DNA from 3 places in the Faecalimicrobium sp. JNUCC 81 genome. Region 1 is predicted to be linked to each of the others. Evidence: riboswitches for the same ligand, from Rfam matches in the RefSeq annotation. Region 1 holds a riboswitch; each other region holds the start of a gene.
What was found. Region 1 has a riboswitch for thiamine pyrophosphate ahead of thiD (bifunctional hydroxymethylpyrimidine kinase/phosphomethylpyrimidine kinase). Riboswitches for the same ligand answer to the same signal wherever they lie in the genome.
Positions count from the first base shown of each region.

Region 1 (2,209 bases):
TTTAAGAACATTCCTAAGAAATATGAGTATAAAGTGTTGAACTTGTATTTAAAGTAATTATCATAAAAATAATAATTACTTTAAATATATGATTTTATATAGTATTATTTAACTATACAATAATATAGATGAGGTAGAATATGCATTTTACATATATAATAAGATGTAAGGATAATTCTTTATATACGGGATACACAAATAATATATTAAGAAGAATGAAAGAACATGAAACTGGTATAAATAGCAAATATACAAAAAGTAAAGGATTTGAAAAGCTAGAAGTATACTTTGCAAGTAATAGCAGAAGTAAAGCAATGAAGTTGGAAAGTTATATAAAAAAGCAATCTAGAAATAAAAAGCTAAAGATAATAGAAAGTCCAAATGAGTTTATAGAAGAACTTGAAAATAGTTCAGACTATTCACTTGGATCTGATATAATATAAATTAATAGATATAATAGCTAGGGGAGCCAATGGCTGAGAAGTAACAACTGACCCTTATACCTGATCTGGATAATGCCAGCGTAGGAAAGCTTATACATAAATATAATATATTATATATTTATAACTATGTAGTCAAGCTATACCTAAATTAGGTATAGCTTTTTTAAATTATAAGTAAATTATAATTTATCTGTTTCGTGGATAAGTTATAATTTACTATCATCTAAACTTGAGCAACGGACCTGGTCTTTAGGTCGTTTGAGCCACGTGTGGGCGAAACACTTGAGCGACATGAGCAAAGCAAATTTTTTATAACTAAGATAAGGGGGATATGTTTATGCAAAAATATAGAATACCAACACTTACAATAGCAGGTTCGGATTCATCAGGGGGAGCAGGTGTACAAGCCGATTTAAAAACATTTAGTGCAATAGGAACATATGGAATGAGTGTTATAACAGCAATAACAGCTCAAAATACGCAAGGCGTATTTGCAGTAGAAGAATTAAGTAATGATATAATAAGAAATCAAATTGAAACTGTATTTGACGATATAGTTCCCAAATCTGTAAAAATAGGAATGGTAAGTAGCCCTGAAATCATATTAGAAATAGCAAGAACTTTAAAAAAATACAATCCAAAATATTTGGTAGTGGATCCTGTTATGATATCTAAAAGTGGATATTCGTTGCTAAAAGCACAAGCACAAGAAAATTTAATAAAGTATTTAATTCCAATGGCATATATAATAACACCTAATACAGAAGAAGCTCAAGAAATAACAAAAATAGAAATAAAAAATACTAAAGATATGAAACTAGCAGGAGAGGAAATTTTAAAAATGGGACCTAAATATGTACTAATGAAAGGTGGGCATTTAGAAGGTGATGCAGTAGATATTTTAATAGGGAAAGATACATTTGAAGTCTACAAAAGTAAAAGGTTTGACAGAAAAAATACACATGGAACAGGATGTACATTATCTTCAGCAATTGCATCTTACCTAGCATTAGGATATGACATTAAAGACTCAGTTAAACTTAGTAAGGATTATATAACAAAGGCTATAGAAAATAGTTTTGATATAGGTCATGGAGTAGGACCAGTACATCATTTCTATAAATTTGATAAAGCTAGTGAGGTAGAGTATGTTTAATAAAGAGAAACTAAAAGAATATTTAAAATTATATTTAGTTACTGATTCGGAGATTTTAAAGAATAAGGATTTTTATGAAAGTATAGAAGATGCTATAAAAGGCGGAGTTAAAATAGTCCAATTAAGAGAAAAAAATGCATCAGGTAAAGAATTTTTAGAAAGGGCAATTAAGTTAAGAAAGTTAACTAAAAAATATGATGCCCTATTAATAATAAATGACAGATTAGATATAGCAATTCTCAGCGATGCAGATGGAGTTCACGTTGGTCAAAATGATATAGATGCTAGTCTGGCTAGAAAGTTATTAGATGAAGATAAAATTATAGGTGTATCAGCTAAAACAATAGAGCAAGCACAAAAGGCAAAGTTAGATGGTGCAGATTATATAGGTGTAGGCGCCATGTATAATACATCAACTAAATTAGATGCAAAATGTATTAAATTTAATACAGTCAAAGAAATAAGAAAAAATATAGATATACCAATAGTTTTAATTGGTGGAATAAGTATAGATAAAATTAAAGAATTAAAAGAATTAGGTAGCGATGGATATGCTATTGTGTCAGCTATATTAAAAAAAGACGATATATATTTAGAAACTAAGAGGTTT
Region 1 covers NZ_CM132203.1:1,647,998-1,650,206, forward strand. The annotation lists gene JNUCC81_RS08175 (GIY-YIG nuclease family protein) at 141-443, shown strand; TPP riboswitch at 453-547, shown strand; gene thiD (bifunctional hydroxymethylpyrimidine kinase/phosphomethylpyrimidine kinase) at 781-1,599, shown strand; gene thiE (thiamine phosphate synthase) at 1,592-2,209, shown strand, end outside.

Region 2 (2,209 bases), 960 kb from region 1:
ATAGCACTTGTTATATGGTCATATCCTGGTGCTATATCTGTTACTAATGGTCCTAATACATAAAACGGAGCTTCATGACATAGTCTCTTTTGTAAAATAACATTTGCTTCTATCTCATCAATTGCCATATGTCCTGGACCTTCTATCATAACTTGTACATTTCTTTTCCAAGCTTTTTTAGTAAGTTCTCCAAGAACAATAAGTTCATCTATTTGAACTCCATCTGTAGAATCATTTATAGATCCTGGTCTACATGCATCTCCAAGACTTAAAGTAACATCATACTCTTCACAAATATCTAATATTTTATCAAAGTTAGTATATAAAGGATTCTCTTTATCATTTAGCTCCATCCATGCAAATAATAATGAACCTCCACGAGATACTATATGAGTTAGTCTGTTATTATTTTTTATTTTTTTACAAACATTTCTAGTAAGTCCTGCATGTATAGTTATAAAGTCTACGCCATCTATTGCATGTTGCTTTATTACATTTAAAAATTCCTCTTCTTTAATATCTTTTAAGTCTTTATCTAAAAATCCTACTGCATCATACATAGGAACTGAACCTATCATAGCATGAGATATATCTATTAATTTTTCTCTAAACTCTCTTGTTTTTCCGTAACTACTTAAATCCATTATTGCTTCTATATTCATATCTAAGGCTGTTTTAACCTTTTCTAATTCTTTTTCTACATTATTACAATCTCTTGAAATACCTAGATTTACATTTACTTTAGTTCTTAAATTTTTTCCAATACCATGTGGACTAAGTGATTTGTGCTTTTTATTTGCTGGTATGACTATTTGACCTTTAGCTATTAAATCTCTTAGATTATTTACATCCATTGATTCCTTTTTAGCTACAATTTCCATTTCTTCAGTTATAATTCCTTTTCTTGCTGCATCCATTTGAGTTGAATATTTCATGTGCTACCCCCTAAAGTTTTTTTGTTAGGGAATGCTTTTAGAAAGCTTATTGTGCTTATGTAGATTATTTTTTGATTATTTTTTCCTTACATTAAAAAAAGTACTTTTCTTTAATATAAGGAAAGCACTTTAATAATTAGCATAAATCACTAATTTAATATATAAATTAGTTAACTTTATACATAAAGCTTCCCTTCGCAAGCATTACCTTGATCAGGTAGTTAGGGTTTGTAAGTTGAGGCTTTTATCTCAGCTAGCCAATTCTAGCTCCCCTAGCTCTAATATTTTTTATCATTTTTACAAGTTAAGTGTAACACAGTAAATTTATTCATTCAATCATTCATTTTATAAAAATATATATTTGATTTTTTTATTGACTTAATATATTCCATGTTATATAATAATAAAGATTTTGTATTAATCCATACAAAATTTTAACTACACTGGTTTGAATTATATATATATACTATACATCTTACTGTTTTCAGATGTATGAGTGTTGAACATCCACTTGAAAAAAACTCTAAGTGGGTGTTTTTTATTTTTATGGAAATTTTCTAAGGAGGACATTTATGATTAAAAATACAATAATCAAATATAAAAAAGACAAAGAATTTTATAAGCACTTATTCCTAATTACATTACCAATTGTACTTCAAAGTTTAATAACATCGTCACTTAATATGCTTGATACTATGATGATAGGTAAAGTTGGAGAAGTTGAACTTGCATCAGTTGGTATAGCTAATCAATATTACTTTTTATTCTCTCTACTTTCTAATGGAATAGCAATCGGATCCGGAGTTCTTATTGCCCAACTTTGGGGTAAAAAGGATAATAATAGTATAAAAAAAGTTTTAGCAAAATCGTTATTTTATGCTTTAGTCCTAACTATAGCTTTTATGGCTTTAGGACTTTTAATGCCTCAAAAAATCATGTCAATATTTACTAATGATTCAGATGTAGTTAAAATAGGAGTTCAATATTTACAAATAGTTATTATAAGTTATTTCTTTACTACTATAACATTTACATTCTCTAGTGGACTTAGAAGTATTGGAAATACTCGTCTACCAATGTGGGCTAGTTTCATAGGACTTGTAGTTAATGGTATTTTAAATACTATACTTATATTTGGACTTTTAGGCATGCCTGCACTCGGAATAAGAGGAGCTGCAATAGCTACTCTTATTGCTAGAATTACAGAATGCTTGATAATAGTTATATCAGTTTACAGGAATATAGATGTTTTAAAATTAAAATTTAGTTATGTA
Region 2 covers NZ_CM132203.1:2,604,076-2,606,284, forward strand. The annotation lists gene thiC (phosphomethylpyrimidine synthase ThiC) at 1-935, opposite strand, end outside; TPP riboswitch at 1,109-1,219, opposite strand; gene JNUCC81_RS13085 (MATE family efflux transporter) at 1,508-2,209, shown strand, end outside.
Region 2: linked by a shared signal. The riboswitch ahead of thiC (phosphomethylpyrimidine synthase ThiC) and the one ahead of thiD (bifunctional hydroxymethylpyrimidine kinase/phosphomethylpyrimidine kinase) in region 1 are both predicted to bind thiamine pyrophosphate.

Region 3 (2,209 bases), 750 kb from region 1:
GGAGTCCAATCTAGTACCATAGTAACTTTTTGATTTTTATCTTTGTTATCTATATTTTTATTCTCTTTGCTACATCCTGATAACGTACCTATTGTAAGTGCACTTATTAATCCTAATGATAATAATTTATTAAATTTCATAATATCCTCCCTAATTCTTATGCTTAAGTACTACTTTTTTTATAGCTTGCATAATTGCAACAAATACTAAGCTAAATATTACTACTAATATAGTTGATGCAAAAACTTTATCTAGTGCATAAGCACTTTTTGATCTTACCATATATACTCCAAGTCCCTTAGTTCCTCCTAGCCATTCAGCTACAGTTGCAGCAACGACTGCGTAAGTTGCTGATATTTTAAGACCTGAAAAAAGTTTATCCATAGACATTGGAAACTTAAGATGTATAAATGTTTTGAATTTATTAGAGTTCATAGTTTTAAACAAATTCAAATAATCTTTGTCTATATTTTCTATCCCATCTACAAAATTTATAAGTATTGGGAAAAAACAAGTTAATGTTACCATTATTATTTTAGGCAGTGAATCAAATCCAAACCATATTATAAGAAGCGGTGCTATAGTTATAGTTGGTATAGTTTGAGATACAAGCATTATTGGATAAAAACATTTTTTAAATAATGGTATAAAATCCATTAGTATACCAATGCTTATTGATAATATTATTGAGACTACAAAACCAATTACTGCTTCATTTAAGGTTACTATAGTATGTGTATATAAGTTTTGGTAATCCTTAAAAAAAACTTGTACAATATCACTTGGTGATGGTAGCACATATTGTGGTATATCATATATATTTACAGCACCTTGCCAAATAACCAATATAAATAAAAATGTAAGTATAGGATATAAACTATTTTTTATTTTATCTATGGTTTTTAAGTTTTTCATCTATTGTTATGCCTCCAGCTTTTTCATCTACTCTAGCTATTGTTATAACTCTTTCGCATCCAAGGCTAAAAGGTATTTTATGTATTACTTTTAAAAGGTCAAATACTTCATCAAATTCACCTTCTATAGTAGTACTCATAGCTCCAATTTCATATTTTAATCCACTCTTTGAAATTTCTTCTATACAAGCATCTACTACTTTGTACATTTCTTCTTCCCCACCATAAGGTCTTAGGGGCATTACAGATACATCTGCTATTACCATTTAAATCATCCTCTCCAGATTATTTTGTCTTAGTTATGATATATTTTGAAGCCTTTTGCCCTGTTAAGTTTTAAATTAGGTCAGTAATTTTATATGATAATAAAAAAGCCTTATCCCATTAAGGATAAGACTTATACTATCTTTTTCTTGTCTCCCTACGCTGGCATTATCCAAACAGGTTAAAGGGTCGAGATTATAATCTCCTCTCAGCAATTAGCTCCCCTGATATATTCATTTGCAACTTGATTATACTATACTTATCATATTTTAACAATTATTTTATAGTTACCCAAATTTATATATCTCTATCAATTATTTATATAAATTTTAATATTTAATAATATTTTGTTAATATAAATCAACTTCTGTAATATAGTATATAATATATGTATATATTTATGCAAAACTAGGAGGACAACAATGTTAGACGATTTAAAAAATAAATTTAAAAATTATAAACCTTATATAAATGGGTCTAGTGATATGAAAAAAGCTTCTGTCTTAATACCTATAGTAAAAAAAGAAGATTCTTATTATATACTATTTGAAGTTAGATCTAAAAATCTAAGATCTCAACCTAATGAAATATCTTTTCCAGGTGGTAAAATAGAACTAGGTGAAGATCCTTATAATACGGCAATTCGTGAGACTTGCGAAGAACTAGGAACATTTAGTGATAATATTAAGATTATATCTGAACTTGACTTACTTGTAACACCGATGAATCTTATAGTTCATCCTTATTTAGGTTATATAAAGGATATTAGAGACTTAAATATAAATAAAGATGAAGTTGATCATATTTTTTTAGTACCTCTTGCTTATTTACTAGAAAATAAACCAACTTATTTTGATAACGAGATACAAATTATTCCTCATGATAATTTTCCTTATGATATAATACCAAACAAAAGAGATTATAAATTTGCTGTAGGCAAATATGATGTTTTCTTTTATAAATATAATAACTATGTAATTTGGGGAATAACCGCAAAAATATTAGAAAACTTCTTAAATTTAATAACTTCT
Region 3 covers NZ_CM132203.1:2,393,790-2,395,998, forward strand. The annotation lists gene JNUCC81_RS11975 (ABC transporter substrate-binding protein) at 1-140, opposite strand, end outside; gene JNUCC81_RS11980 (ABC transporter permease) at 151-915, opposite strand; gene JNUCC81_RS11985 (MTH1187 family thiamine-binding protein) at 890-1,180, opposite strand; TPP riboswitch at 1,316-1,414, opposite strand; gene JNUCC81_RS11990 (NUDIX hydrolase) at 1,601-2,209, shown strand, end outside.
Region 3: linked by a shared signal. The riboswitch ahead of JNUCC81_RS11985 (MTH1187 family thiamine-binding protein) and the one ahead of thiD (bifunctional hydroxymethylpyrimidine kinase/phosphomethylpyrimidine kinase) in region 1 are both predicted to bind thiamine pyrophosphate.